DNA from 2 places in the Stenotrophomonas sp. YJH_SMC_101-4 genome. Region 1 is predicted to be linked to the other one. Evidence: predicted binding sites of a transcription regulator. Region 1 holds the regulator's gene; the other holds the start of a gene.
The links. The regulator FliA, encoded in region 1, starts transcription of late flagellar genes. The targets are predictions, from matches to a motif close to TAAAGTTTNNCNNNCNNNGGCCGATAA.
Positions count from the first base shown of each region.

Region 2: AC5P8D_RS08225 (methyl-accepting chemotaxis protein) is a predicted target of FliA. The motif match lies at 7,482-7,508, and genes of this name have one in related genera.

Region 1 covers NZ_JCAFTP010000001.1:1,072,725-1,088,365, reverse strand. Annotated here, with positions in the region: gene AC5P8D_RS05030 (flagellar brake protein) at 1-645, opposite strand, end outside; gene AC5P8D_RS05025 (methyl-accepting chemotaxis protein) at 804-3,053, opposite strand; gene AC5P8D_RS05020 (chemotaxis protein CheA) at 3,440-5,431, opposite strand; gene AC5P8D_RS05015 (response regulator) at 5,477-5,842, opposite strand; gene AC5P8D_RS05010 (STAS domain-containing protein) at 5,839-6,147, opposite strand; gene AC5P8D_RS05005 (chemotaxis protein CheW) at 6,260-7,465, opposite strand; gene AC5P8D_RS05000 (ParA family protein) at 7,462-8,244, opposite strand; gene motD (flagellar motor protein MotD) at 8,249-9,265, opposite strand; gene AC5P8D_RS04990 (flagellar motor protein) at 9,267-10,007, opposite strand; gene AC5P8D_RS04985 (chemotaxis protein CheA) at 10,109-11,941, opposite strand; gene AC5P8D_RS04980 (protein phosphatase CheZ) at 11,944-12,549, opposite strand; gene cheY (chemotaxis response regulator CheY) at 12,549-12,941, opposite strand; gene AC5P8D_RS04970 (RNA polymerase sigma factor FliA) at 12,999-13,742, opposite strand; gene AC5P8D_RS04965 (MinD/ParA family ATP-binding protein) at 13,739-14,626, opposite strand; gene flhF (flagellar biosynthesis GTPase FlhF) at 14,613-15,641, opposite strand, start outside.
Region 2 covers NZ_JCAFTP010000002.1:428,995-444,635, reverse strand. Annotated here, with positions in the region: gene AC5P8D_RS08250 (HlyD family secretion protein) at 1-832, shown strand, start outside; gene AC5P8D_RS08245 (ABC transporter permease) at 817-2,004, shown strand; partial or broken gene AC5P8D_RS08240 (ABC transporter permease) at 2,001-3,126, shown strand; gene AC5P8D_RS08235 (hypothetical protein) at 3,171-4,547, opposite strand; gene AC5P8D_RS08230 (glycine zipper 2TM domain-containing protein) at 4,693-5,061, opposite strand; gene AC5P8D_RS08225 (methyl-accepting chemotaxis protein) at 5,228-7,450, opposite strand; gene AC5P8D_RS08220 (barstar family protein) at 7,733-8,125, shown strand; gene AC5P8D_RS08215 (glycosyltransferase) at 8,156-9,148, opposite strand; gene AC5P8D_RS08210 (O-antigen ligase family protein) at 9,148-10,410, opposite strand; gene mutS (DNA mismatch repair protein MutS) at 10,763-13,318, shown strand; gene AC5P8D_RS08200 (catalase) at 13,505-15,148, shown strand; gene AC5P8D_RS08195 (DUF937 domain-containing protein) at 15,257-15,641, shown strand, end outside.

The DNA.
Region 1 (15,641 bases):
GGGTTGGCGCTGCGGCAGCAGGTTGCAGACGACCAGCTCGATCTCCAGGTCCGGGCCGTCGGGCAGCGACAGCACCGCCGGGTAGCGCTTCTGCAGGCTGAACACCGCGCAGTCGGTAGGCACGGCCACCGCCAGGCCGCCACCACTGATGTCCACCACCCGCATCGACAGCGCTTCGGCGCGGCTCTCGCCGGCGGGGACCAGCAGCTGGGGCGAATCGGTGACGGGCGTCTCCAGCCGGTACATCTCACGTCGTTGCAGATGGACCAGCTCGTCCGGCAGAGGGGCGCGGAAGGCGACGTGGCCGTCATTGTCCACACGCTGCAGTGCCTGCAGGCGGAACCGCACCAGCACGCGTTCGAGCTGGGCGAAGCACAGCAGATGATCGGCCTGTTCGGCGGCGCGGTTGGACGCCTCCTGCGGGCTGCCATCGAGCAGCAGGGTGTCTTCGTCCTCGTCGAGCTCAAGCAGCGCGGTCGGGAACGAGCGGTCGCGGCCGTCGATATGCGCATTGATCAGTGATCGCTGGTCGATCAGCGATCGCAGCAGCTGCCGCAGCTGGCGCGGATTACGGACCAGGAAACGTTCGTCAGCGGCGTCAGCCGCGTGGACATCATGCACTGCAGTGTCGTTGCCGTCGGACATGGAATCTACGGTCAGGGGCGGGCGCCAGCACGCGTTGGCGCGAGGCTCGATGGGGATATCGGCCACTGTGCCGGATTATGAAGTGAGAATTGCATCACTTTCCATGCGTCCGGGGTCGGATCCCCTTCCCGAAGGAAAGGGATCCGACCCCGGGTACATCAGAACTCCTGCCAGTCGCCGTCTGCGGCCAGCGCCGGCTGGGCTGTCGCGGTGCGCAGCGTACGCGCCGGGACCGGCTTTGCGGCCGGTGCGGCGGCTGCAACCTGGCGCGGTACCGGTGCCGCCAGCGGGCGTGCCGGGATGGCCGTCGTGCCCTGTGATGCCAGCCGGAAGCGGGCCACGGCTTCACCCAGCTGCACGGCCTGGTCTTCCATTGCACGCGCGGCGGCGGTGGCTTCCTCCACCAGCGCGGCGTTCTGCTGGGTGGTCTCGTCCATCTGCACCACGGTCTGGTTGACCTGCTCAATGCCGGCCGACTGTTCCTGCGAAGCAGCGGAAATCTCGGCCATGATGTCGGTCACGCGCTGCACCGAGGCCACGATCTCGCCCATGGTGCTGCCGGCCTGGTGGACCAGGCTGGAGCCCTCGGCAACCTTGCCGACCGAATCATCGATCAGGCCCTTGATCTCCTTGGCGGCAGCCGCCGAGCGCTGGGCGAGGGTGCGCACTTCGCTGGCGACCACGGCGAAGCCGCGGCCCTGTTCACCGGCACGCGCGGCTTCCACGGCGGCATTCAGCGCCAGGATGTTGGTCTGGAACGCAATGCCGTCGATGACGCTGATGATCTCGGCGATCTTCTTCGACGAGGCTTCGATGGCGGACATGGTGGTGACCACTTGGCCGACGACTTCACCGCCCTGCGAGGCGACGCCATGGGCACCGATGGCGAGCTGGTTGGCCTGGCGGGCGTGCTCGGCGTTCTGACGCACAGTGGAGGTCAGTTCCTCCATCGACGCCGCGGTCTCTTCCAGGTTGGCGGCCTGCTGCTCGGTACGGCGCGACAGGTCGCTGTTGCCCGATGCAATCTCACCGGCGGCCAGGGTGATGCTTCCAGCGCTGGCCTGGATCTGGCCGACGATCTGGGTCAGCTGGGTGACGGTGGTGTTGGCGTCGTCACGCATGCGCGCGAACACGCCGTTGAACTGGCCGTCCATGCGTGCGGTCAGGTCGCCGGCGGCGATCGACTGCAGCAGCTGCGAGAGCTGGCCGAGGTTGCCGTCAGCCACCTGCATCATGGTGTTGAGGTGCTCGATCATCAGCTTGAAATCGTGCTGGAAGCGCTGTGCGTCGCCGCGCTGGCTGAAGTCACCGGCGGCGGCCGCCGCAGCCAGGCGCTGGATCTGTGAATTGATCGCCAGCAGGCTGGCCTTGGCCGCATCCATCGACTCGTGCAGGATCGCGCGGCTGCCGGGCAGGCGGCGTGCATCCGGGGTCAGATTGCCGATGGCATACTGGTTAAGTACTTCAATGGCATCGACGATCGCATCGAGGTGTTCGAAGATCACCGTGTTGATGCCGTTGGCCAGCTGGCCATAGACGCCCGGGAAATCTTCCGGAATGCGGTGGCTGATGTCCGGGCCGGCATGCATCTGGGCCATCAGCTGGGTCTGCTCGCTGAAGCGGCGCAGCATCGCGGTCATCTCCGCGGTGGCGGCCAGCATCTTGCCGGCCTCGTCCTTGCTGGTGGCCTGGGTGCTGACGCTGAGGTCGCCGCGGGAAACTGCCTGGATGGCATGCACGGCCTTGCCCAGCGGACCGGTGACCGCACGCGAGATGACGATGGCCAGCGCGGCGGCCACCAGTGACAGCAGTACGATGCAGCCGATGATGGCGATCATACTGTTGCGATGGGTGGCGTTGGCGTCGGCGATCTTGCCGTCCATCTGCCCGGCGATGTGGGTGCCCAGTGCCTTCATTGCAGCGAACAGGTCGCGACGTGCCGGGCGCGACTGCTCGTCGGAGATCTGCTGCGCCAGGGCGCCGTCACCGGCGGTCACGGCGTCGCGCATCGCCTTGTTGGCGGCGAAGTAGCGATCCAGCTGCGTTCTGGCCGCGCGATAGAGTTCGCGCTCCTTCTCCAGCGCCGGCAGCGCCGAGTACGCCGCCAGTTCGTCATGCACGGCTTTGGCGGTGTCGTCCATGCGCTTGTTGTAGTCGGCGACCTTCTCCGGCTGGTCCAGCATGCTCAGCTGGGCCAGTTCGTAGGTACGGAACTCACCGAGCTGCGAGCGCGCCTCGCCCAGGTGCTGGACGGAGGGGATATCGTTGCCGGCCATCTCGCGCAGCTGCGCGTTGGCTTCGCTCAGGCGCAGCAGGGCGAACGCGCCGAGGACCAGGGTCATCAACGTGGTGAGGGTGAACCCCACGGCCAGCTTGCGGGCGATGGGCAGATCTTGGAACCACTTCATGCAGGGTGCTCCAGGTGGGCAGAGTGCTGGCGTCTGTGCGCCGGTTTGGGGGTGGTTGCAGAGCGAACGGTGGTGCCCGGTGGGGGTTCGGTGACGGCCGTCAAAGCGAAATAGCGGCGCAGTCCGGATGGACTTTATGGATGCAGATCACATTCGGTTGCGTAGGGATGACGGCGCGAAAGCGTTGCAGCGACGCGGCTTCGCTTGGATGAAGTGGTTACGCCCGCAGCCATCGTGTCGACGGAGTTCACGATTTGGTATCGGGGTGCCGTCCCGCGATCAGATCCCTTTCCTGCGGAATGGAATCTGATCCCACTGGCAGGGCGAACACAAACAGAAACCGCCGCCCGGAAGGGCGGCGGTCCAGTAGACGCCTGCAACGTGGATCAGGCGGCCTGCGGCATCCGCAGCGAACGCACCAGCCCGCCGATGTCGACGATCAGGGCCACGCGGCCATCGCCGAGGATGGTGGCACCGGACACCCCGCCGATGCGGCGGTAGTTGTTCTCGATGTTCTTCACCACGACCTGTTGCTGGCCGACCAGTTCGTCCACTTCCAGCGCGATCTTCTGGCCATCGCCTTCGACCACCACCACCAGCGATTCGCTGCCCGGCGCACGGTTGCCGTAGCCGTAGTATTCGCTCAGCGACAGGATCGGCAGGTACTCGCCACGTACGCGCAGCACGCGGCCTTCGCCGGCCATGCTGCGGATGTCCTCGGCCTGCGGCTGCAGGGCCTCAAGCACATAGGCCAGCGGCAGGATCAGGGTTTCGCCCGCGACTGCCACGGTCATGCCATCGAGGATGGCCAGGGTCAGCGGCAGGCGGATCAGCGTGCGGGTGCCGTTACCAAGGCTGCTTTCGATCTGCACCTCGCCACCCAGCGCCTGGATGTTGCGGCGGACCACATCCATGCCGACGCCACGGCCGGACAGGTCGGTGACTGCATCGGCGGTGGAGAAACCAGGCTGGAAGATCAGGTCCCATACCTGCGAATCGGTAGGATTGTCCGGCACTGCCAGGCCGCGTTCGTGGGCTTTGGCCAGGATCTTGGTGCGGTCCAGGCCGCGGCCGTCGTCGCTGACTTCGATGACGATGTGGCCGCCCTGATGCGAGGCTGCCAGGGTGATGGTGCCGGTTTCGTCCTTGCCCGCGCCGCGACGCACGTCCGGCATCTCCAGGCCGTGGTCGATCGAGTTGCGCACCAGGTGCACCAGCGGGTCGGCGATCTTTTCGATCAGGCCCTTGTCCAGTTCCGTGCCTTCACCGACGGTGCGCAGGCGGACCTGCTTGCCAAGGCGGCTGGACAGGTCGCGGACCAGGCGCGGGAAGCGGCGGAACACCGCATCGACCGGCAGCATGCGCACGCCGATCACGGCTTCCTGCAGGTCGCGGGTGTTGCGTTCCAGCTGGTCCAGGCCGGCGAACAGGCTCTCGGCGTGGACCGGGTCCAGTGCGTGCGAGACCTGCTTGAGCATGGCCTGGGTGATGACCAGTTCGCCGACCAGGTTGATCAGCGCATCGACCTTGTCGACGCTGACTCGGATCGAGGTTTCGGCTTCCTGGCTGGCGCCGCCGCTGGTGGCGGGCGCAGCAGGCGCCGCCGGTACGACGGCAGCCGGTGTGGAAGGGGCGGTTGCAAGGGGCGCCTGTGTAGCCAGGCTCGGCGGTGCGGCCGGACGGATGTCCAGTTCGCAGTCGTCCAGTACCCAGGCGAAGGTGTCTTCGATCTTGCTGCGCGGCACCTTGCCGACCAGGCCCAGATCCCACGCCAGATGGGCCTCGAGCGGGTCGAGCTGGGCGAAGCCCGGCAGGCGTTCCATGCGCGCGGCGACCTGCAGCGAACCGAGATGCTCCAGTTCGCGGATGATGCGCAGCGGGTCGTTGCCGCTCATGAACAGCGACGGTGCCGGGGTGAAGCCGATCTGCCAGGCTTCCGGCGTATCGTCCACCTTGGCCGCGACGGCAGCGGGGGCGCTCGGTGCGGCCTGGCCGGAAAGGACCGCTTCCAGGCGCGCCTTCACCGCAGCGACTGCAGCCGGATCGGCAGCCTGGCCGTGTTCGGCTTCGCGAAGCAGGGCGCGCAGCACGTCCACCGAGGACAGCATGGCGTCGACCGCGTGGCCTTCCAGCGCCCGCTTGCCGGCACGCAGTTCATCGAGCAGCGTTTCCAGCACGTGGGTCAGGCCGGCGATCGTATCGAAGCCGAAGGTGCCGGCGCCGCCCTTGATCGAGTGGGCGGCGCGGAACACCGAATTGATGATCTCCGCGTCCTGCTGCCCCGATTCCAGGGCCAGCAGGCCAGCCTCCATCGCGTCGAGGCCTTCGCGGCTCTCCTCGAAGAAGGTGGCGTGGAAGCGTTGCAGGTCCATGCTCATGGCAGTGGTGGTCCGGAAGCGAAGAGGGGGAGCGGTGGCGGGCGATCAGCCCAGCACTTTCTGCACGGTGGCGACCAGCTGTTCGGGATTGAACGGCTTGACCAGCCAGCCGGTGGCGCCGGCGGCCTTGCCTTCGGACTTCTTGTCGGCGGCCGATTCGGTGGTCAGCATCAGCAGCGGGGTGAACTTGTAGTCCGGCAGCTGGCGCAGTTCGCGAATCAGCGCGATGCCGTCCATGTTCGGCATGTTGACGTCGGTGACCACCGCATTGAAGCGCTGGCCCTTGGCGCGACCGAGCGCGACCGCGCCGTCTTCGGCTTCTTCGACGGCAAAACCGGCCGAGGTGAGGGCGAAGGAAACCATCTGGCGCATCGACGCCGAATCGTCCACCACCAAGATACGTGCGCTCATGCAGCGTTCTCCACAGATTTCAGGTTGTCATGGGTTACGTCCAGGCCCAGGGCCTGGGTGACGCCCAGCAGGCGCGCGGCGTCACGGAAGGTTGCAGTGCAACCGTGGAAGCCGGTGCCGAGACCTGCCTCGCGGCGGGCCTGCACGAACGCACACAGCACCTGCACGGCGGCCGTGTGGATGCGGGCGACCTGGCTTGCATCCAGGGTCAGCTCGCCTGCCTGCGCCACCAGCGGGGCGAGGCGGTTCTTGAGCTCGGTGGTGCTCTCGATGCCGAGATCCCCACCCAGTTCGACAGTGCTCATCGTTGCTCCGGACAAACGGTTCCGTGATCCATAACGGCACCCCGGCGGGGTTCTTTAGGGGAATTGACGCGGTGCGTCCCCGACAGGCAACGCGTCGGCGCAAAGCGCCGACTCAGCTCAACAGCCGCGTGGCATCCAGCAGGATCATCGGGCGCTGGCTGACCCGGGCGACGCCGCGGAACAGGTCGTTGGAGATCTGGCAGATGCGCGCGGTATCGGGCGGTTCGATCTGCGAATCGGTGAGGTTGGCGACATCTTCCACCGCCGACACGCGCAGGCCGATGGTCTCGCCGTCTTCTTCCAGGACCACGATACGGGTCTGTGAGTCGTCTTCGGCGGCCGCGGCTCCAAGGTGCAGGCCCAGATCCATCACCGGCACCACCTGGCCGCGCAGGTTCATGATGCCGAGCATGGCCGGTGCGGTGCCGCGCAACGGCAGCAGCGGCACCGGCAGCACCACTTCCTGCACCTTCAGCAGTTCCAGTGCATAGGCCTGGGTGCCGCAGCGCAGGCGCAACCAGCGCGAGGTGCGCTCGCCGGCGCGTCGGTTCTGCGGATGCGGACTGCTGGCGGGCCGATGTGCCTGTGCCTGCAGTTCCTGCCAGCTGTTCGGACGGTTGCCTGCTGGCGCGTCCACGGCCACGCGCGGTGGCGGCGCGGCATCGGTGCGTGCCGCTGGAGCGGGTGCTGCGACTACGGCCGGTGGTGGCGCAGGAACGTCCTCGCCGCCTGCTGCGGCCTCGAATGCAGCCTGCAGGCCGGGGCTGTCGGTGTGGGCGAGGCGATGGCTGTCGGCCGTATCGGTCTCGTAGATCACTTCGTCCGGCAGATCGTCCCAGGTGGGTTCCGGACCTGCCTTGGCGGCAGCCGGAGCAGGGGGCGTCTCGTGGATCACCTCGTCAGGCAGGTCATCCCAGGTCGGTTCGCGCTCGGGAGCGGCGACAGGCATTGCGGCGGCCTCGAAGGCGGCTTCCAGTGCTGCGTCGTCCTCTGCCGGGGCAGCAGCAACAGTCTCCGTTTCGTAGATCACCTCGGCCGGCAGGTCGTCCCAGGTCGGCTCGCGCTCGGGCGCGCCAGCAGCGGCCTCGAATGCAGCTTCCAGCGCAGCGTCGTCCTCAATCGGCGTGGTGGCTGCGGTGTCGGTCTCGTAGATCACTTCGGCCGGAAGATCGTCCCAGGTCGGCTCGCGTTCGGCGTCCGCTGCAATCGCCGGGCACGCTTCGTCGCTGGCCGGCGGCGGTGCAGCCGGTGGCGCCACGGCGATCGCTTCGCCCAGCAGTTCGTCCAGATAGTCGTCCAGTACGCCGGTGCTGTTCATGCGGCCTGCTCCAGGGCGCGGGCATCCTCGCCGAGGATCCAGTTGAGGGCGCGGCGGTAGGCAGCCAGGCCGCGGCCCGGGTAGTCCTCACCAACGCTTGGCAGGGTCAGGCCGGCGGCGTTGCTGATGCGGGTGTCGATGGGAATGGCGTCTTCCCAAACGCGGGTGCCGTGACGATCCTGCATCGTGCGCAGCGATTCGTTGCCGGCGCGGGTGCGGCGGTCGAACAGGGTGGGCAGAATCGAGATCGGCAGCGGGCGGCGGCGCGAGCGCTCGACCATCTCGCCGGTGCGGACCATCCCCTCCAGGCCATGCAGAGCCAGCGGCTCGGCCTGGGTGGGAATGATCAGGCGGTCGGCCGCGGCCAGTGCGTTGATCATCAACAGACCGAGGGTGGGTGCGCAGTCCAGCAGGATGTAGTCGTGCTGCCCCTGATGGCGGGCAAGCGCGTTCTGTAGGGCCAGGCCGAGGCCGGGCTGGTTGGCGCTGCGGCGTTCCAATGTGGCCAGCGCGGATTGTGCACAGACATAGTCCAGGCCGTGGATGCTGCTGGCATGGCACAGGCTGGAAAGATCGGCCGGCGGTGCGCCGAACAGTTCCAGCACGCCGGCCGGCGGCGGATCCACCGGCACGCCGAAGGCGCGGCTGAGCGAGGCGTGCGGATCGAGGTCGATCAGCAGCACGCGATGGCCAAGCGCGGCCAGGCCACGGCCGAGGGCAAGGGTGGTGGTGGTCTTGCCGACTCCGCCCTTCTGGTTGGCGACTGCCCAGATGCGCATCGGTTTACTCCTTCATTGCCGGGGGAACGGCGGCGCCGACGCGGCTGCCAGCCGGCACCGGCGGCAACTTCACCGGTGCGATGGGGGAGGTGGGGGCGCTGGCCGGAGTTGCGGCGGCCTGTTCGGTAGCGGTGCTGTCGGTGGCGCCGGTGGCTGCGTTCAGGCGCTGGCCGAGCGGGTCCACCGAATGCGAGGTGTCGGCCAGGATGATGACCATCACCCGACGGTTGCGGTTGCGGCCCTGCGCGCTGTCGTTCTCTTCGCGCGGGCGGAACTGGCCGTAGCCGACCATCGCCAGCCGCGACGGCTGCACGCCCTGGTCGGCGAACAGATGCACCACGCTGGCGGCGCGTCCGGCCGACAGCTCCCAGTTCGAGGGGAAGGTGGCGGTGGCGATCGGCACGTTGTCGGTGTGCCCTTCCACGCGCACGCTGTTGGGCACGTCACGCAGCACCTCGGCCAGGCTGGCCAGGGTCTGCCGCGCATGCACGTCCAGCGCGGCCGAGCCGGTCGGGAACAGGATGTCGCTGTTGATCTCGACTTCGATCCACAGCTCGGTGCGGCGCACGCTGATCATGCCGCGGTCGATCAGCGGCGCCAGTGCGGCGGTGAGGCGGTCGGCGATGCTGTTGAGCTGGCGCTCGGCGCGCGCGATCTGCTCCTGGTTGTGCACCGACACCGGCATGCGCATCTGCGAGGCCATCGATGGCAGCAGGGTCGGGTCGTGCGACGGTGCAGGCGCTGAGGGTCCGATCTTGGTGCCGGACTTGATCACCGAGGGGCTGTCCCAGCCGCCACCCTGCACCTGCTTGTTACCCACCTGCACCGGATTGATGGTGCGCGGTGCGCCACCGAAGGCATCGGTGAGTGCGTCGGCCATGATCCGATACTTGCCCTCGTTGACCGAGGAAATCGCGTACATGACCACGAAGAAGGCCAGCAACAGCGTCATCAGGTCGGCATAGGGAATCGCCCATGCTTCGTGGTTGGCGTGCTCTTCGTGGTGCTTGCGGCGGGCCATGTCAGTGCAGGAAGCCGGAGAGGTTGGTTTCGATGTTGCGCGGGTTCTCGCCCTGGGCGATCGAGATCAGGCCTTCGATGACCATTTCGCGATCGCGGGTGTTGTGCGAGATCACACTCTTGAGCTTGGCGGCCACCGGCAGGAACAGCAGGTTGGCCGAGGCGATGCCGTAGATGGTGGCGGTGAACGCTGCGGCGATGCCGTGGCCGAGCTTGCTCGGGTCGGCCAGGTTCTTCATCACCGCGATCAGGCCGAGCACGGCGCCGATGATGCCGAGGGTCGGTGCGTAGATGCCCATCGCTTCAAAGACCTTGGCGCCGGCCTGGTCCTGATGCTCCTGGCTGCCCAGTTCGATTTCCAGCATGTGCCGCATCGATTCGGGTTCAACGCCATCGACCAGCAGCTGCAGGCCCTTGCGCAGGAACGGGTCCTGCTGCGCTTCCACCTGCGACTCCAGGCCCAGCAGGCCCTGGCGGCGGGCGATGTTGCTCCACTCGACGATCTGCTGGATCAGTTCGCGGCGATCACTGTGCGGCGGGCGCACGACCCAGCGCACGATCTTGAACGCATGCTTGAACACCGCCGGCGAGGTATGCAGCAGGATCGCGGCGACGGTGCCGACGATGACGATCACGAACGCCGCAGGCGACCACAACGACGCCAGGCCGGCGCCCTTGAGGATGCTGCCACCGACCAGCGAGGCCAGGGCGAGAAAGAGTCCAATGAGGCTGAGTCTATCCATGGTTCCGGTATCGGCGTGTATGAATGGGACTTGAGACACCGGTAGATCGCGTACAGACGGTAGTCACAGTTTTCGGGTCGCCGGGCGACGCCCGGCGGGGGTCATCGCAGTCCGTCCACGTCCAGGATCAAGGCCATGCGACCATCGCCGATCAAGGTTGCACCGGCATAACCGCGCAGGCCGCGCAGGGCTTTCGGCAGCGGCTTGATGACCACTTCCTCGCGCCCGCGCACCTGGTCCACGACCAGACCGAAGCGCGCTTCGCCGGCCTGCAGCACCACGATGGTCAGCAGGGGCGAGGCGGCCGGCGTCACATCCAGCCACTGGCGGAGATCGACCAGCGGCAGGGTGTGCGAGCGGCGGTCGAGCACGGCACGGCCATCGAACCAGCCCAGCGACGTGCGCGGTGCGTGCAGCACTTCCATCACGCGCGCCAGCGGCAACGCGTAGACGTCCTCACCGGCCTGCACCAGCAGGGTCGGCAGGATCGCCAGGGTCAGCGGCACGCGGATCAGGAAGCGGCTGCCACGGCCCAGCTCCGACTGGATCTGGATCTGGCCGCTCAGTTCGCGGATGCGTGACTGCACCACGTCCATGCCGACGCCGCGGCCGGAGATGTCGGTGACCTGCTGCTTGGTCGAGAAGCCGGGCAGGAACACCAGGTGCAGGCATTCCTCGCTGCTCAGGCGCGCGGCCGCCTCCGGATCGATCAGGCCCTTCTCGCGTGCCTTGGCACGCAGCTTTTCGGGGTCGATGCCGGCGCCATCGTCCTGCACCTCGATGCTGACGTAGTCACCTTCCTGCTGCGCCGACAGCCGCACGTGGCCCATCCGCGGCTTGCCCTGCGCCTCGCGCAGGTCGGGCATTTCCACGCCATGGTCGATGGCGTTGCGGACCAGGTGCACCAGCGGGTCGGCCAGCGCTTCGACCAGGTTGCGGTCGAGCTCGGTCTCGGCGCCGATCAGTTCCAGGTCCACTTCCTTCTTCAGCGAGCGGGCGACGTCGCGGGCCACCTTGGGGAAGCGGGAGAAGACCTTGCCCACCGGCTGCATGCGGGTACGCATCACCGCCGACTGCAGGCGGGCCGTGGCGATGTCCAGGGTGGACACGGCGCGGTCCAATTCTTCATCGCGCAGGCGTGCACGCAGGGTCTTGAGCCGATTGCGTGACAGCACCAGTTCGCCGATCAGGTTGACGATCGCGTCCAGGCGCTTGGTGTCTACGCGTACGGTATGTTCGGCCTCGGCCAACGGCTTGGCGGCCGGCTTTGCCACCGGTGCCGGTGCGGCGACCGGGCGCGGGGCTGCAGCCGGCGCCGGTGCCATGGCGGCAGCAGGCTTGGTGCCCGGTGCGGCGCCACCGTGCAGCTGGTCGAGCAGGGCTTCGAACTCGTCTTCGCTGATCAGTCCGTCGTCGGCCTTCTTCGCCGGTGCGACCGCGGTCGGCGCGTTGCCACCATGCAGCTGGTCGAGCAGGGCCTCGAATTCGTCGTCGGTGATCAGGTCGCTGCCACCCGCGGCGGGTGCTGCTGCGGCGGCGGGTGCCGCCAAGGCACCGCCGTGTACGTCGAACTGGGCGATCAGGTCCGGCGGTGCATAGCCCGGCTCGGTGCCGGAGGAAACTGCATCCAGCATCGACTGCAGGTAGTCCAGCGATTGCTGGGCCGCGTCGAAGTGATGGGCCTGCAGCACCGCCTGGCCGGCACGCGCGGCGCCCAGCGCTTCTTCAGCGGCATGGCACAGCTCGACCATGGCGGTGACGCCGAGGAATCCGGCGCCGCCCTTGAGCGTGTGATAGCCGCGGAACACCGCGTTGAGCTGATCGCTGTCCTGCGGTGCCTGCTCCAGCGACACCAGCTGTTCGCCGAGGCGATCCAGGATTTCCTGTGCCTCGATGATGAAATCGGCAGTGATGTCGTCGGATACCGCGCTCATGCTTACAGCCCCAGATCCGACAACAGGTCGTCGGCGTCGTTCTGCGAGACCGCGTGGCGGTCCAGTCCCTTCAGTGCCGGCCCGGCCAGTTCCGGGTCGGTGCGATGCTGTTCCGGTGGCAGGCCGAGTGCGCCGAAGCCTTCGTGCACGCGGCGGACGATGCCCACCACGCGACGGATGATCTGCCCGGTCAGGTCCTGGTAGCTCTGGGTCAGGGCGATCTCGGTCAGGTTGTGGCGGATGCGCTCGAGCTGCGCGTCCTGGCCCGGCTGCAGGCCTTCGGCGCGCAGCTGTTCGGTCAGGCTGCGGCATTCCTCGGCCAGGTCCAGGGTGCGGTGCGTGGCCTGTTCGGTCATCGCCACCACGTGGTCCAGGCGCGCGCAGGCATCGTCCAGTTCCCCGGCTTCGCTCGGCACGGTCGGCAGTTCACCCAGCGCCTGCCCCAGTTCGCGGGCCAGCCGCGAGAGCCCACTCATCATCGGCTGCGTGCGCAGCGCGACCAGTCCGTCGATGCGCTGCCGCCAGGCGGCTTCGTCACCGGACTCGAGTGCGTCCAGGGCCTCCTGCAGGCGCAGGGCGAGGGCGCTCTTGTCGACCGTGGTATCCATCAGGCGCTGGCCGCCAGGCGTTCGAAGATCTTGCCGAGCTTCTCTTCCAGCGTCTGCGCGGTGAACGGCTTGATGATGTAGCCGTTCACGCCGCTCTGGGCGGCTTCGATGATCTGTTCACGCTTGGCTTCTGCGGTGACCATCAGCACCGGCAGGGTCTTCAGCTTGGCATCGGCACGGATCGCCTTGAGCAGCTCGATGCCGGTCATCACCGGCATGTTCCAGTCGGTGACCACGAAATCGAACGGCTGGCTCTGCAGCAGCGACAGCGCGGCATGCCCGTCCTCGGCTTCGGCGGTATTGGTGAAGCCCAGATCGCCCAGCAGGTTCTTGACGATTCGACGCATGGTCGAGAAGTCGTCGACGATCAGGATGCGCATGTTCTTGTTCAAAGCAGAATTCCTTTGTTGTTCATTCCGGACGGCCGGGGGCAGCCGCCTCGGGGATGTTCATTCTTCGAGGCCGGCGTCGGCGGCCTCGAACAGCTTCAGCCGGCCACGCAGGCGCAGTACCGCCTGGCCGTGGATCTGGCAGACCCGCGACTCGCTCACGCCGAGCACCGCGCCGATCTCCTTCAGGTTCAGTTCCTGCTCGTAGTACAGCGAGAGCACCAGCTGTTCGCGCTCGGGCAGGTGGCCGATGGCCTTGCCCAGCTCGCGGCCGAACTCGCCGCGCTCCAGCACCTGCTGCGGGGTCGGGCCGCCCTGGGCCACGGTGTCCAGCTCGCCCTGGTCCTCGATGCGCGATTCAAGACTCAGCACCTGGCCACGGGCAGCGTCTTCCATCAGCCGCAGGTACTCGGGCAATGGCATCTCCATCGCGGCGGCCACTTCGGTGGCGCTGGCGGCACGGCCACTGCTCTGTTCCAGGCGGCGGATGGTGGCGGCGGCATCACGTGCACGGCGGTGCACCGAGCGCGGCACCCAGTCGCCACGGCGGATCTCATCGATCATCGAACCGCGGATGCGGATCGAGGCATAGGTCTCGAACGAAGCCCCCTGGTCGGCGTCATAGCTGCGCGAGGCTTCGATCAGTCCCATCATGCCGGCCTGGATCAGGTCGTCGACCTCGACGCTCGCCGGCAGGCGTGCGGCCAGGTGGTGGGCGATGCGCCGCACCAGGTCCGAATGCTGGGCGATGACCTCGTTGGCCGCCGTGCGCTGGACTTCCCGGTACTGGGCTGCGCCTTTCATGCGGCCACCCCGCGCTGCTTGAGAATACGCTCGAGGAAGAACTCAACGCCGCCGCGCGGTTCGGTCGGCGCCTGCCAGCGTGCGGTACGGCGGGCAATCTCGGTGATCGCCAACGCGGCCGGGCTGGACGGGTAGGCCTTTACCACTGGCTGCTGGCGCTGCACCGACAGGCGCAGCCAATCATCCTGCGGCACACAGCCCAGATAGTTCAGCGAGACATCGGCGAGGAATTTCTCGCAGACCCGGGTCAGCTTTTCGTACAGCACGCGGCCCTCGTTGGGGTCGCGCACCATGTTGGCCACCACCTGGATGCGGTCCACGCCGCGCTCGCGCGACAGCACCTTGATCAGCGCATAGGCGTCGGTGATCGAGGCCGGCTCGTCACAGACCACCACCACGGTGTCCTGCGCGGCCTGGCAGAAGGTCAGCACGCCATCGGTGATGCCGGCGGCGGTGTCCACCACCATGATGTCCAGTTCGCGTTCCAGTTCGGAGAACACGTTGACCAGGCCGACGTGCTCGGCCGGGGCCAGCTCGGCCATGTGCCGGCGACCGGACGCGGCCGGGACCACCAGCACGCCGTTCGGGCCTTCGACGATGACGTCATCCAGCGTGCAGCGGCCGGCGACCAGGTCGGCCAGGGTAAAGGTGGGGTTCAGGCCCAGGATCACGTCGATGTTGGCAAGGCCAAGGTCGGCGTCCAGCAGCAGCGTGCGCTTGCCCATGCCAGCCAGCGCCACGGCCAGGTTGGCCGAAACGTTGGTCTTGCCCACGCCGCCCTTGCCGCCAGTGACGGCAATGGTGCGCACAGGGCCGAGCGGCTCGCTGCGGGTGGCCGACAGCGGGAAGGTCTTGGTCAGCTTGGCGTACTCACGCGACGGCATGGTTCAACTCCGGGTTGCAGGGCATATCGGCCGCGCGGCGCAAATCTTCAAGGCGAAGTACGAGATTGGCCGCACTGGCCCGGTGCAGGTCCTCCGGAACGTCCTGGCCATCGGTCACCCAGGTGATCGGCAGGGCATGGTCCACGGCCACCGACAGGGCGTTGCCGAAGCGGCCGGTCTCGTCCAGCTTGCTCAGCACCAGACCCTGCAGGTTGGCGGCGCCGAAGCGGCGGACCACCTCGTCCATGTCGCCGAAGCTGGTATTGGCCGGCAGCACCAGCAGGGTGCGCACCTGGCGGGCGGCACGCAGCCACTGCAGCTGGGCGGCCAGCGCGCGGTCGCGCGGGCCCAGGCCGGCGGTGTCGATCAGCACCAGCTTGTAGTCCTTCAGGCGTTCCAGCAGCTGGTCCAGGTCGGTGCCACTGTTGGCCTCGTGCACCGCGATGCCGAGCTGGCGGCCGTAACCGTACAGCTGCTCGCGGGCACCGATGCGGGTGGTGTCGGTGGTGACCAGGGCCACATCACGCGGCGCGTGCTTCTCGGCGAAGCGCGAGGCCAGCTTGGCGATGGTGGTGGTCTTGCCGGCGCCGGTCGGGCCAACCAGGGCGATCACGCCGCCTTCTTCCAGCGGGTCGACCGGGGCGATCGGCAGCTTGCGCGAAATCAGCCCCAGCATCAGGCCGCGGCCACGGTGGGCTTCGGTCTCCAGCGGGATCTGCATGGCCACGTCGCGGGCCAGGCCGGCGTCGAAACCGTACTCGTCCATCAGGTCCAGCGCGGTGGCGCGCACCGGGCAGCCACGCAGGCGCTCGTCGGTGAAGCGGTTCATCTCGCGCTCGATCACCTGGCGCATGCCGGCCACTTCCTGGCGCAGCTGGCGGATCTCGGCGTCGTCCTGGGCGACCACGGTCAGCACCGGGGCCGGGGCGAGGGTGGGCTCCGGCGAGGTTTCGATGACGGCGTCGGCCACTGCCGGTTCGCTGGCGGCGATCTCCGGCTGTGCTTCGGTCGGAGC
Region 2 (15,641 bases), on a different contig from region 1:
CGCGCGCGTGGCCGAACTGAAGGTGCGCGAGGGCGACCGTGTACAGCCCGGCCAGGTGCTGTTCCTGCTCGACAGCCCCGAAGTGGCCGCCAAGGAACAGCAGGCGCACGGCGCGTTGGCCGCCGCACAGGCGGTGGCCGACAAGGCTGACGAAGGCGCGCGCAGAGAGGACATCCGCGCCGCCGAAGCCAACTGGAAGCGGGCCGAAGCCGGTGCGACGCTGGCCGAGGCCACCTACCAGCGCGTGCAGAACCTGTTCAACGAAGGGGTGATGACCCGCCAGAAGCGCGATGAAGCGCATGCCCAGGCGACCAGTTCGCGCGAACTGGCCCGTGCCGCCCGCGCGCAGTACGACATGGCGCTGGCCGGAGCACGCGAACAGGACAAGCGTGCCGCGCAGGGCCAGGTGCAGCAGGCACAGGGCGCGGTGGCCGAAGTCAACGCCGCGCGTGTCGAAGTCGAAGGGCGCGCGCCGGTGGCCGGCGAGATCAACAAGCGCATGGCCGACCCCGGCGAACTGGTGCCGGCCGGCTACCCGGTGTTCACCCTGGTCGACATCGACCGCATGTGGGTGGCGATGAACCTGCGCGAATCGCAGATGCAAGGCCTGAAAGTCGGCAGCAAGCTGCAGGGCAGCGTGCCGGCACTCGGCCAGGACGGTGAGTTCGAGGTCTACTTCATCAACCCGGCCGGCGACTACGCGACCTGGCGTACCACCCGCCAGTCGTCCGGCTACGACGTCCGCAGCTTCGAGGTGCGGGTGCGCCCGGTACGCCGCATCGAGGGCTTCCGCCCCGGCATGAGCGTGCTGTTCGCATGGCCCCAGCACTGAGCCCCGACCGCAACGGCTTCGCCGCTTCGTGGCGGCGCGAGCTGCAGTCGCTGCGCGGCAACCGTGCCGACCTGCTGCTGGTGACCCTGCTGCCCCTGCTGATGCTGGCGGTGATGGCGTGGATGTTCACGCCGTCGGTGATGCGCGATATCCCCATTGCTGTGGTCGACCTCGACCACAGCAGTGACAGCCGCCTGCTGCTGCGCATGCTCGATGCCAGCCCGGGCGTGCGCATCGCCAGCCAGCCCGTGGACATGGAAGACGCCCGTTCGCAGCTGCGCCGCCTGGATGTGTTCGCCATCGTACTGGTGCCGCGTGATGTCACCCGGCAGGCGCTGCGCGGGCGCCAGGGCACGGTGTTCGCCTATTACAACGCCACCTACATGACCACCGGCCAGTCGGCGTCGCGCGACATCGGCGACGCGGTTTCCGCGTGGAACGCACGCCTGCTGCGCGAGCGCATCGGCCTGCAGGTCGGCCCGGGCAAGCTGCGCGCGGCGCCGATCGCGGTGCAGTCGGACATCCTCTACAACCCGGCACGCAGCTACGAACTGTTCCTGCTGCCACTGATCTTCCCGGCGGTGCTGTCGCTGGTACTGGCGCTGGCAGTGGCCGGCAGCCTTGGCCGCGAGATCCGCGACGGCACCCTGCCCGCCCGGCTGGGCCGCACGCCGTGGGCTGCGATTGCCGGCAAGGTCGCGCCGTACACCCTGCTGTTCTCGTTGTATGGCGCGCTCGGCATTGGGTACCTGGCCTGGCTGCGCGGCGACGGCGTGGCCGGCAGCGTGCTCGTGCTGCTGCTCGCACAGCCACTGTTCTACCTGGCCACGGCCGCCTACGCGTTGTTCTTCGTCGGCGTCACCCGCGACATGGGTACCGCGCTGTCCGCGGTCGGCCTCAGCATCGGCACCGCACTGGCGTTCTCCAGCGCCACCTTCCCGGTGCTGGACGGCCCGTTGTTCACCCGTGTCTGGCACCAGCTGCTGCCACTCAGCGCCTACATCAAGCTGCAGACCCAGCAGCAGTTCATCGGTTCGCCGCTGTCGGTTTCGGTGTGGCCGTTGGCCACATTGCTGCTGATGGCGGTGGTGGCGGGAGGCATTGGCGGCCTGCGCCTGATCGCCTTCGCGCGTACGCCTGAAGCCGCGCAGCCTGCGGGAGCCGACGCATGAGCGCACTGTGGCGCAGCCTGCGGCAGACCCTGATGGCGGTGCTGTGCGACCGCTACGCGATCGTGGTGATGGTCGGTGCGGTGATCCTGTACTCGTTCTTCTACCCAGCCGCGTACCGCCACCAGGTGGCCGGCAACCTGCCGGTGCTGGTGGTGGATGAAGACCACAGCGCCACCAGCCGCGAGCTGCTGCGCAAGCTCGACGCGCTGCGGGTCGCGCGCGTGGTCGGGCAACCGGCCGACATCGACAGCGCGCGCCAGCAGCTGGAAGCCGGCCATGCCGAGGGCATCGTGCTGATCCCGGCCAACCTGGAGCGTGACATCCTGCGTGGGCACCCGGCCAAGCTGGTACTGCTCGGCAACGGCGCCTACCTGGGCCGCGCCAGCTGGGTGCTGGGCAGCGTGGCCGACGCGCTGGGCGCGTTCGGGCGTGACGCGGTGGTCGGCCAGGCCGCCTTCATGGGCGCGCCGCAGGCACCACCGGTCACCTTGGTGCAGCGCCCGCTGTACAACACCCAGGAAGGCTATGGCAGCGCCATCGTGCCCGGCGTGGCTGAGCTGATCGTCCACCAGACCCTGTTGATGGGCATCGGCGTGCTGCTCGGTGGCCGCCGACTCGCGCTGGGCCGGCGCCTGCGCTTCGACCTGCCAACGCTGGCGGGCATGGCATTGGGCTTCAGCCTGATCGGCCTGTTCGGTCTGTTCTGGTACGCCGGCTTCACCGCGTGGGTGCAGGACTATCCGCGCGGCGGCAATCCACTGGGCCAGTTGTTGGGCGGCACGCTGTTCATCGCCGCCACGGTGGCGTTCGGCCTGTTCGTCGGCAGCTTCTTCCGCACCCGCGAACGCGCCTTCCAGTACATCATCGCCACCTCGATCCCACTGTTTTTCCTGGCCAACCTGTCGTGGCCGGCGGTGATGACGCCGCAACCGCTGGTCTGGCTGGCGCAGCTGCTGCCGACCACCTCGGGCATCAACCTGATGGTGCGCCTGAACCAGATGGACGCCCACCTGGCTGAAGTCGGCCACGAACTGATCACTCTCACCGTCCTGCTGCTGCTCTACGGCAGCCTCGCCGCCTGGCGCCTCCTCGAAAAAGGGGGCCAAGGGGATTGAGTCGTAAACGGCAAGGTCGGGGGATGCGGCTCGATCCCCTCCGCCCCCTTTTCAGGGGTCGGGCGCGTACCAGAACGGGATGCGGTACTCGCGGCGTCGCTCCGGGCCGCGTTCGCCCCCTTCGGCATTCCAGACCAGGCTCAGGTCATGGCGACCCGGTGCCAGCGTCGCCATGGGCAGATAGCCCACCAGGCCACGCATGTCGAGATCGCGGCGCTCCATCGGCATGAAGGCGTGCAGGTCAACCGGCGTGCCATCCAGCTGCACCCGCCACAACCGGGACAGGCACTCCACCGCTGCGCTGGCAGCCTTTGCGCCAGTCGCTTCATTGCGTGCGGCGGGCAAGGCGGTGCAGTGCTGGCGCGCCAGCGGGTTGTCGCGCTGGGGGCGGTGTGGAATGAACACACGCAGGCGTGAACCACTGATAGTGTCCGACGGGATCATCGGGTACGGCAGCAGCTGATCGTGCGCCGAACGCATCGATTCGTAATGCGCGCTCAACATGCCGTGTTCGACGGCCTCGTCGGTCATCACCTGGTAGCGGTTGAACAGCGAGAACTTCACCGAACCCAGCACCTGCACCCCGCCCAGCACCATGGCCACCATCACCGCCAGCAGATAGACCGCCATGAACGAACGCGAGCGCAGGTTGCTCTGCAGGGTCAACTGCATGGTCTGCATCAGGCGCAGCAGGGGAATCCGTTGCAGGCCCGCCAGGAAGCGCTGCAGCCACCGCTGCAGGCCGTCATAGGGCTGGTCGCGCCGCTGCCGGCGCGCAATGACACGCTCCAGCAGTGCAGGAACCAGTGCGAGTACAAGCAGGCTGGCCAGCACGGTACCGACCACGATCATGGCCACACGATCGGAACCGCCGGCAAGCGCACTGATCGCCATCGCCACGCACAACGTCAGCACGGCCATCACCAGGGTGCCGGCCAGCGTCTGTACCGCCAGCAGCGTGGTGGAGAAGAGCATGGTGGCCAAACGATCAGCGCGTTCGATGCTGCCGTCCAGGCCACCGTCGCGCGCCTTGAGGAAAGCGCGCGATACCGGGCCCATCTGCGGCAGCCGTTCCCAGTCGATGCCCTTGGGAAAGTGCGATTTCAGCCCGATCAGGCCTATCCAGTACCCGCGCACGGTCAGGTGCGCGATCAGCGCTACCGCCAGCACGTAACACATGCCCACGCTGATGCTGAAACCAAACCACAGCACCTGGAAGTACATGCCTTCCGTGTGCAGGCTGCTGCGCGCCCACGCATCGAACAGGTACCCAGGCACCGCCAACAGTGCGAACGCCAGCAGGCCGGAAATGAACAGTTCCAACTCATCGGTACGCTCGCGCAGCCGACCGAAGCGGGTGCTCGCCTCGGGTCCGGGCTCGCGGTCGGCAACCGGCACGTGCGACTCTGCGACGGGCAATTCGTTCACAGGGCATTCATCCTTGGAGGTCGGCGCAGTATAGGCGCGACACGGCGGCCGGCGATACGGGGCCCCACAACGAGGAACGCCGGCACGGGGCCGGCGTTCGAGGAACTGCGTTGCGGAAGGGGGATTACGCTGTTGGCATCATCGGTCAGCGGTAAACGCGCTCGCAGCGGCGTTCGACCACGCGGTCGCCGTTCTTCTGCTGGCTGTTGCCCTGGATCTGGCGGCCGGCCGCACCACCGGCCACGGCACCGGCCACGGTGGCCAGCTTCTTGCCGTTGCCACCGCCCACCTGGTTGCCCAGCAGGCCACCAATCACGGCGCCAGTGGCGGTACCGGCGATGCGGTTGGGATCGCGCGAATTACGCTGCACTTCCACGTTCTTGCAGACCACGCGGCTGCCGTCATTGAACTTGCGTCCCTCATCGCGCGGCCCATAGGTCTGCGCGCCGGCCACCGACGAAGCCGCCAGCAGGGTGCCCAGCACAAGCAATCGGGTCGAGGTCTTCATGGCCATCTCCTGAGTTCCGGTATGGCACCAGTGTCCTCCCGCGGTTGGCAACCGGAAGTGAAATGCGCGTGTCCGCCACTTCATCGGCCATCGCACGTTCAGGAAGAAAATCCGCGCCCATCGCGACCAGCCGTCGCGATGGGCGCCGTCTCCCTGCCGGCATTGCCCTCTGCTAGAACTCTTCCCAACCACCCGCATTGGCGGCCAGCGTCGGCTCAAGCCGCGGCGACAGCACCGCAGGCCGGCGTACCGGCGCAACCGATGCCGCCACGGCTGCCAGCGCCGGGCGTACTGCGGCGGCGGCGGTCACCGCCCCCGTGCGGAACACCGACACGGCTTCGGCCAGCAGGTTCGCCTGCTCCTCCATCGAGCGCGCTGCGGCACTGGCTTCTTCGACCAGCGCGGCATTCTGCTGGGTGGTCTCATCCATCTGCACCACCGCCTGGTTGACCTGTTCGATGCCCGAGCTTTGCTCCTGGGAGGCAGCAGAGATATCGGCCATGATGTCGGTCACGCGCTGCACCGAGGCCACGATCTCGCCCATCGTGGTGCCGGCCTGGCGGACCAGCGCCGAGCCGTCTGCGACCTTGCCGACCGAATCCTCGATCAGGCCCTTGATCTCCTTGGCCGCGCCCGCCGAGCGCTGCGCCAGCGTACGCACTTCGCTGGCCACCACGGCAAAGCCCCTGCCCTGTTCCCCGGCACGCGCAGCTTCGACCGCCGCGTTCAGCGCGAGGATATTGGTCTGGAAGGCGATGCCATCGATGACCGAGATGATCTCGGCGATCTTCTTCGACGCGGCTTCGATGGCCGACATCGTGGTGACCACCTGCCCGACCACTTCACCGCCCTGCGAGGCAACACCATGCGCGCCGATGGCCAGCTGGTTGGCCTGGCGTGCATGCTCGGCGTTCTGCTTCACGGTAGAGGTCAGTTCCTCCATCGACGCTGCCGTTTCTTCCAGGTTCGCCGCCTGCTGTTCGGTACGCCGCGACAGGTCGGTGTTGCCCGAGGCGATCTCGCCCGCTGCCAGGTTGATGCTGGAAGCACTGGCCTGGATACGGCCCACGATCTGCTTGAGCTGATCGACGGTGGCGTTGCAGTCATCACGCATGCGCGCGAACACGCCGTGGAAATCCCCCTGCATGCGCACGGTCAGGTCGCCGCGCGAGATGGCCTGCAGCAGGGTCGAGACCTGCACCAGGTTCTCGTCGGTGGTCTGCATCAGGCGATTGAGCCCTGCCACCATGTCGCGGAAATCGTAGGCGAAGCGATCTTCATCACCGCGCAGGCTGAAGTCGCCTGCCGCGGCCGCCGTCGCCAGCCGGCGGATCTCGCTGTTGATCGCCGACAGGCTGGACTTGGTTTCGTCCATCGCCTGGGTGATCGCCGCCTTCTCGCCGGGCAGCGGGTCCATGTCCACCGACAGATCGCCGCGTGCGTAGTGCTTCATCACCTCGATCAGCCGGTTCTGTACCTGCACGTGCGATCCAACCAGCGCATTGGTCTCATGCACCATGCGCCCGTAGTCGCCGGGGAATGCGCTCTCGTCCATGCGGTAGCTGAGGCTGCCGGCATCGTGCTGGCGTGCCAGCTCGCCCTGCGCCGCCATCACCGACTGCAGCTGTGCCTGCATGCGCTGCATCGACTTCAGCAGCTGGGTCACCTCGTCGTTGCCGGTGGCGTCGATGCTGCTGTCCAGGCGGCCACTGGCAATGCCGTCGGCCAGCTTCACCGCGCCTTCCAGCGGACGGGTCAGGCTGCGGGTGATCGCCCAGGCCGCCAACGTGCCCAGCAGCAGGCTCAGTGCCCCGAACGCGATCGACAGCGTGCCGGTCCACGATTCGGTTGCGCGGTACTCTTCGCGGCTGCGTTCGGTCAGTGTTTCCTGGTGGCGCAGCAGGGCCGAGATGGATTCATTCCAGGCCGTTGCCAGACCGTGCTCGGCCAGCAGCTCCTTCGCTGCCCCATCAAAATCCCCCACCTTCATGCGCTCATGCAGTTGCTGGGTTGATGCATCGGTGGCCTTTCGTGCCGCCTCGATGCGCGCGACCAGGGTATCGCCGGTGGCGTCACGCGGAATCTTGATGTACTTGGCCCAGATACCGTCATAGGTCCGCGACAACTCCTGGGCACGCTGGTAATCCCTGTCGAACTCATCACCCCGCTTGATCACCATCAGGCGGCGATGCATCAGCACCGCGTTGTTGGTATCAAGCATGTCATTCAACAAACGCATCTTGACCATGTTGACGTCCACCACTTTCTCGAACTGGGCGGATTTCAGCTGATTCCCATACAGCACCAGGCCAACGATGGCCATGATGAACAGCAGCAGCAGACCGAAGCCGGCGCCAAGCCGGGATCCCACACGGAGATTACGTAAGGCAAGCATCTCAATTCCCTTGATCGTGGCCGTACGTTCGATGGCGGCGCAGCGAAGGGAAACTTTACGGGACTTTATATATGGACCGATCCAAATATATGGAACTGTGCAGGCAGTCAGAAAACAAGGCGGCAGATAATGGCGCCATATCATTATCGAATACCGCTGACACGCCAGCGCCCGATGAAAATCACGCAGGTTTAACACCATAATCATGCCAGCTCCATCCGAAGCGGCCCTGGATTATCTGCGCCGGACACAACCGCAGCCCGGGAGGGCTACAGTCTGCAGATGACACGGATCCTGCACATCGAAGGCGCGTCCATCAACGACATCGCCAGCCTCTACGTGGAAATCAATCGCGTGTTCATGGCCGACGAAGACTGGCAACTGGGCGCAAGCCTGGATGCGCTTGATGACCTGCTTCACGGCGGCTACGGCGCTCTCGCAGGCCATGCCATCGCCACGGTGGTGTGGCGTGACATCGCCCACAGCCGCGATGCACTGGGCCGCGAGACCACGCGCGCCTGGCTGCAGTCGAAACTCGCTCAGGGCGGCAGGTTCAACGGTGCGGCCATCCACGCTCAGTTGACGGCACTGGCGCTTGGCCAGGGACAGACCTACTTCGAGATCGTCATGGAGATCTTCGGCAGCCATCCGCAGATCACCCTGGTGCCTGGCTGAGCGGGCTGCAGCGACCAGCCCCACATCAGCTCAGAGCTTGGCCAGGGCCTCGCCAAGACGGCGCGGGAACGCCACCTCGCTGGCCAGGTGCCATGCGCGTGCATTGGCGCCCAGCCGGGTCCACTCGGCCTCATCCATCGCCAGCGCGCGCTCGACGGCCTGTTCCAGCGCCTTCTCATCCACATGCCAGGTCCTGGACAGATGGCAGGGCTCGCCCTCGTGCGCGGCAACCAGGATGCCGCGGCTGTCGTCGATCATCTGATTCATCGGCGCGCCGTCACAGGTGATCACCACCGCCCCGCAGCTCATCGCTTCCACCAGATAGTGGCCCCAGCCTTCGGTCTGCGACAGGCACAGGTGGAACGCATGTTCGTTCTGCAGGCGCTGCACCTCCTGGTCGGGCAGCCGCTCGCGGACGATTCTCAGGTTCGCGGCACCGCCCTCATCTTCGTCCGAAGGGCCGCCGCGCAGGATGGTCAGCAAGGGCCATTCGGGGTGCCGTTTCCAGACATTGACGAGTGCAGCCGTTCCCTTCATACGGCTGGTACCGGCCGCATGCAGGAAGCTGCGCGGCCTGCGCGGCACTGCCGGGTCGTAGCGGTCACGGCTGCAGAAACCGACTTCCAGCGCGCGCATGCCCAGCGCGTTGAAGATGCGCGTGGCTTCTTCGGTCTTGGTCAGCAACGCATCGAACCGCGGCAGGATCCGCAGGCTGCGTGCGGACACCCATTCCGGATTCGGGATCAACAGATTGACGTTGGCCAGTCCGAAGCTCGTCGGCCGGACATGTTCCAGCGAGATGTTGACGTCGAACCGGGCGGGCGTGCGCCCCAGGCTCAGCCACGAGGCCAGCAGCCTGCGCAGGCGCATTCCGCGGAGTTTCCAGGCGCCACCATTGCGGACCGCGTCCAGGCGGCTGACCGTCACCGTGTGCCCGAGCTGCTGCAACGAGCGCTCGATCACCTGGATGTCATGGGACAGCCCACGCTGGTTGTCGGCGGCCAGCAGATGGATATGCGCCATCAGGAGGGACTCCCTGGCCGGAGCAGGTCACGCGCCGGCAAGGCGGTCGCCAGCATGAAACCCAGCACCAGGTAGAAATAGAACGAATGCGGCATCGCCCGGTAGAACACGTTGTCCGTGAACGCCGAAAGCGCATAGACGATGACCACGGCAAGTCCGGCGGTGGCGATCATCGCGGTGATGTCGTCGGCGTGGCCGAGACGTCGCACGAAATGGATGCCGGGCAGGATGAAGACCAGCAGCATGATCAGCAGCAGCGGCACGCCACCGGTCACCGCCGCTTCCAGGTACTCGTTGTGTGGGTGGTTGTAGCGGAAGATCGACTCGGACACCTCGCCGCGGGCGATGCCCTCACGTGCATAGGTACCGAACTGGTTCAGGCCCACCCCCGCCACGGGATGCTCGGCGAAGGCGTCGACGGCCACGCCCCACATGGCGATGCGCTCGCGGACCGAGCCGACCTCGTTTTCCTGGTTGAAACCGGAGATCTCGCCGCTGACCTCACCGAAGCGCTGGATCACCTCATGGTTCAGCACCGAGGTGGCGCCGACCACGCCAATGACCAGGGCACCGACGAAGGCCAGTGCCCCCCGCCAGCGCCGGGTGCGCCGGACGTGCACCGCAATCACCATCAGCATGGCGGGAATGAACGCCAGGATCGGCCCGCGGCTCTGCGCCAGGATCGAACCATAGACGCCGACGGCGATGGCCACGCCGTGCAGCCAGCGTTCGGCCGGATGGACATTGGGCTGGATCAACCGGATGACCGAGAACAGCGCCATGCACAACGTCACCATGGTGAACTCGATGGCGGTCCATTCGCCGCCACTGAAACCGTGCGCGCGTTCAAGGCCCATCACGTGGTGCTGCACGATGCACGACCCGCCGAAGACCAGGGTGGACAGGGCGAAGATCTTCCAGATCAGGCGCCAGTCCAGCGCAGTGGCGAACACCGCAGCGGTGCCCAGGTAGAGCAGTGTCTGTGCCGGAAGGTCCAGTTCGTTCCAGCGCAGCCCGTGCCAGAGGATGCTGTAGAAGGCATAGGCCAGGCGCAGGAAGCAGACGATCACGATGAACCGGGCGATGCGGTAGCGCAGGCGGACATCGGGCTGGCGGCGGATCAGAACCACGCCGGTGACCAGCAGGGCCAGCAGCAGCACCGCCTTCAGCAAGGTGTAGGGTGCGGAGCCGGCAAGCGGAACGATGGCGACCAGGATGCTCAGCAGGACGGTACGCCAGGTGTAACGAGGTTCGGCGGCCATGCAGGCTGCAGTCATGCTTGTTCTTTCCATCAACGCCCGCCCGGGGTGAGTCGCCCCGGTTTCCATGGAGGCCGCTTGGCGGAAATCGCCGGGGCTGACACTACCGTGGGCCCCTGGGGAAATCAACCAAAGTGCCCGCGCCGGGGCGCAGGCGTTGGCGCACGGACAGCCTCGGGCCTGGCGCGGGTGCCGGGGATCATCGACCGCCCCAGGTCGCTACACTAATGATCTCTCCGGCCATGCCTGCGCGTGGCCACGCCCCGACGCCCTGCCAAGACGCGAAACGCCCCAAGTGACTGATACAAAAGACAACACCAGCAACGCCAAGGCGTCCAAGGAACACACCCCGCTGATGAAGCAGTTCTTCGCGGCCAAGTCCGATTACCCGGACCTGCTGCTGTTCTTCCGCATGGGCGACTTCTACGAACTGTTCTATGACGACGCCCGCAAGGCGGCGCGCCTGCTCGACATCACCCTGACCCAGCGCGGCAGCTCCGGGGGCGCACCGATCCCGATGGCCGGCGTGCCGGTACATGCCTATGAAGGCTACCTGGCGCGGCTGGTGGCACTGGGCGAGTCGGTGGCGATCTGCGAACAGATCGGCGACCCGGCGCTGGCCAAGGGCCTGGTCGAACGCAAGGTGGTGCGCATCGTCACCCCCGGCACCGTCACCGACGAGGCGCTGCTGGATGAACGCCGCGACACCCTGCTGATGGCCCTGTCGCGCAGCAAGCAGGGCTACGGCCTGGCGTGGGCCGACCTGGCTGGCGGCCGCTTCCTGGTCAACGAAGTGGAAACCGACGACGCCCTGGAAGCCGAGCTGGCACGGCTGGAGCCGGCCGAGCTGCTGGTGCCCGACGAAGAAAACTGGCCGGAGTTCCTGCGCCAGCGCACCGGCGTGCGTCGCCGCGCGCCGTGGCTGTTCGATGCCGACAGTGGCCGCCGCCAGCTGCTGAACTTCTTCAAACTGCATGACCTGAGCGGCTTCGGCATCGATGACAAGCCGCGCGCGACCGCTGCCGCCGGCGCCCTGCTCGGTTATGTCGAGGAAACTCAGAAGCAGCGCCTGCCGCACCTGACCTCCATCGCGATGGAGACTGCCGGCGAGGCGATCGCGATGAACGCCGCCACCCGCCGCCATCTGGAACTGGATACGCGTGTTGATGGCGACACCCGCAATACGCTGCTGGGCGTGCTCGACAGCACGGTGACGCCGATGGGCGGCCGCCTGCTGCGGCGCTGGCTGCATCGTCCGCTGCGCCTGCGCGAGGTGCTGGTACAGCGCCACCATGCGGTGGAAACCCTGATCGATCGCGGCAGCGACGCTGACATCCGCGAGCAGTTCCGCCGCCTTGGCGACCTGGAACGCATCCTCACCCGCGTGGCGCTGCGCTCGGCGCGCCCGCGCGATTTCTCCACCCTGCGCGACGGCCTGGGCCTGCTGCCGGCGGTGCGCGACGTGCTGGCCCCGCTGGACTCACCACGCCTGCAGGCCCTGCATGCGGCGCTGGGCCAGCACGACGAGTGCGCGCAGCTGCTGGCCAGCGCCATCGCCGAGATGCCGCCGCTGAAGTTGAGCGACGGCGGCGTGCTGGCCGATGGCTTCGATGAAGAGCTGGACGAACTGCGCCGCCTGTCCACACACGCCGACCAGTTCCTGGTCGACCTGGAACAGCGCGAGCGCGAAAGCAGCGGCATTGCCACCCTGAAGGTGGGCTACAACCGTGTGCATGGCTACTACATCGAAATCAGCAAGGGCCAGTCCGACCGCGCGCCGGTGCACTACACCCGCCGCCAGACGCTGACCAATGCCGAGCGCTACATCACCGAAGAACTGAAGGCGTTCGAGGACAAGGTGCTGTCCGCGCGCGACCGCTCGCTGTCGCGCGAGAAGTACCTGTACGAGCAGCTGCTGGATACCCTCGGCGGGCAGCTGGAGCCGCTGAAACAGTGCGCCGCCGCACTCAGCGAACTGGACGTGCTGGCCGCCTTCGCCGAACGCGCGCAGGCGCTGGACTGGGCCCGGCCGGAACTGCAGGCCGAGCCGTGCCTGAAGATCGAACGCGGCCGCCACCCGGTGGTCGAGGCGGTACGCGAGCAGCCGTTCGAACCGAACGACCTGGACCTGCATCCGGACCGCCGGATGCTGGTCATCACCGGCCCGAACATGGGCGGTAAATCGACCTACATGCGGCAGAACGCGCTGATCGTGCTGCTGGCCCACATCGGCAGCTTCGTGCCGGCCAGCCGCGCATTGATCGGCCCGATCGACCGCATCCTGACCCGCATCGGCGCCGGCGATGACCTGGCCCGCGGGCAGTCCACCTTCATGGTCGAAATGGCCGAGACCAGCTACATCCTGCACCACGCCACCGCGCATTCGCTGGTGCTGATGGATGAGATCGGCCGCGGCACGTCCACCTACGATGGCCTGGCGCTGGCCGACGCGGTGGCCCGCCACCTGGCCTACCAGAACCGCTGCTACACGCTGTTCGCCACCCACTACTTCGAGCTGACCGCGCTGGCCGATGAGCAGCACGAAGGCGGCCGCAGCGGTATTGCCAATGTGCACCTGGACGCGGTCGAGCATGGTGAGGCGCTGGTGTTCATGCACGCGGTGAAGGACGGCCCGGCCAACCGCAGCTTCGGCCTGCAGGTGGCGGCCCTGGCAGGCCTGCCGCGCGCCACCGTAGCGCAGGCGCGCCGTCGCCTGGCCGAGCTGGAACAGCGCGGCGGTGAAAGCTATGCCGCCGAGCTGGCACCACAGGCATTGGATGCACCGCAGCAGTTCGGCCTGTTCGCGGCGCCATCGAACAAGGCACAGGAAGCACTGGCCGCCATCGATCCGGACGAACTGACGCCGAAGCAGGCGCTGGAAGCGTTGTATCGCTTGAAAGCGCTGCTGTAGCCGCAGCGCAAGCGCTTGGCCTCCTGCCTCGCAGGAGGCCCATCGAAAGATTTCGCAAATCTGATTCTGAGTTTCAATTGACAGAATCTATCAACCTGAACGAATCATTCGATTATTCATTTCATCTGGCGCTAGCTAAAGTCGAGTGAAGATGTTCCACCCCGTCTTCACCCGCAGGAGCCAGCCATGAGCCAGTCCGATAACAACAGCCCCAAATGCCCGTATCACACCGCGCCGTCGCCTGCGGAAGGCGCCCAGCAGCAGCGCGAGCTGAGCACCACGCCCAAGCAGAAGCATGGCGATGATCCGGTCACGCCGATGACCACGGCCTTCGGCGCGCCGGTGGTGGACAACCAGAACAGCAAGACCGCCGGCCCGCGTGGCCCGCTGCTGATGGAAGACGTCTGGCTGCTGGAGAAGCTGGCCAACCTCAACCGCGAGATCATTCCCGAGCGCCGCATGCACGCCAAGGGCTCGGGCGCGTTCGGTACCTTCACCGTCACCCACGACATCAGCAAGTACACCCGCGCCAAGCTGTTCGAGAAGGTCGGCAAGCAGACCGAGATGTTCGCCCGCTTCACCACGGTGGCCGGCGAACGTGGCGCCGCCGACGCCGAGCGTGACATCCGCGGCTTCGCGCTGAAGTTCTACACCGAAGAAGGCAACTGGGACCTGGTCGGCAACAACACGCCGGTGTTCTTCCTGCGCGACCCGCGCAAGTTCGCCGACCTCAACAAGGCGGTCAAGCGCGACCCGCACACCAACCTGCGCAGCGCGCGCAACAACTGGGATTTCTGGACGCTGCTGCCCGAAGCCCTGCTGCAGGTGACCGTGGTGATGAGCGACCGCGGCATCCCGCGCAGCTTCCGCCACATGCACGGCTTCGGCTCGCACACCTACAGCTTCACCAACGCCGACAGCGAGCGCTTCTGGGTCAAGTTCCACTTCGTCAGCCAGCAGGGCATCGAATCGCTGACCGATGCGCAGGCACAGATCCTGGTCGGCCATGACCGCGAAAGCCACGGCCGCGACCTGTTCGCCGCGATCGAGAAGGGTGACTTCCCGAAGTGGAAGCTGTTCATCCAGGTCATGCCGGAGCTGGAGGCGGAAACCTATCGCGTGCATCCGTTCGACCTGACCAAGGTATGGCCGAAGAGCGACTACCCGCTGATCGAAGTGGGCCAGTTCGAACTGAACCGCAACCCGGTCAACTGGTACCAGGACGTGGAGCAGTCCGCGTTCGCACCGAGCAACCTGGTGCCGGGCATCGGCCCCTCGCCGGACAAGATGCTGCAGGCGCGCCTGTTCGCCTACTCCGATGCGCAGCGCTACCGCCTGGGCGTGAACCACCACCAGATTCCGGTGAACGCAGCGCGCTGCCCGGTGCACAGCAACCACCGCGACGGTGCGATGCGCGTGGACGGCAACTACGGCGGCCTGCCGCACTACGAGCCGAACAGCTACGGCCAGTGGCAGGAGCAGCCGGAGTACCGCGAGCCGCCGATGAAGATCCGCGGCGACGCCGACTTCTGGAACTTCCGTGAGGACGACGCCGACTACTTCAGCCAGCCCGGTGCGCTGTTCCGTAGCTACAACCAGGCACAGAAGGACCGCCTGTTCGCCAACACCGCCCGTGCCCTGGGCGATGCGCCGGACTTCATCAAGCAGCGCCACATCGACAACTGCAGCAAGGCCGACCCGGCCTACGGTGCTGGTGTGGCCGCGGCGCTGAAGGCGCTGGCCAGCCAGCCGTCGGATCCGTTCAAGCCGGCCCAGCCGGAAGCGGACTTCCCCACCGCCACCCCGGGCGCCGAAGACATCGAGCTCTGATCGCCCTCCCCCGTGAACGGCACGCCGCCTCCCTGCGAGGCGGCGTCGCCGTTTTAACGGTCCGCGTCGTACCTTCTGCACGCCCAACCCCAATCAAGGATCCCGCAGATGAGCCTGACCGATGAACTTCTCGCCAAGTTGCAGGGCGCCCCGCTGCAGCAGGTGTCGCAGCAGCTCGGCATCAGCGATACCCAGGCTTCCGGCGCGATCAGTGCCGCGCTGCCGGTGCTGATGGGCGCGCTGGGCAACAACGCCTCGCAGCCGCAGGGCGCGCAGGCACTGCTCGGCGCCTTGCAGAACAACCACAGTGGCCTGGACCTGGGCAGCGTGCTCGGCTCGGTGCTGGGTGGCGGCGGCGGCGGTGCCGCCAGCGATGGCGCCGGCATCCTCGGCCACATCTTCGGCGGCAGCCAGCAGAAGGTGGAAACCGGCCTGGCCCAGGCCACCCAGCTCGACAGCGGCCGCACCAGCCAGCTGCTGCAGATCCTCGCGC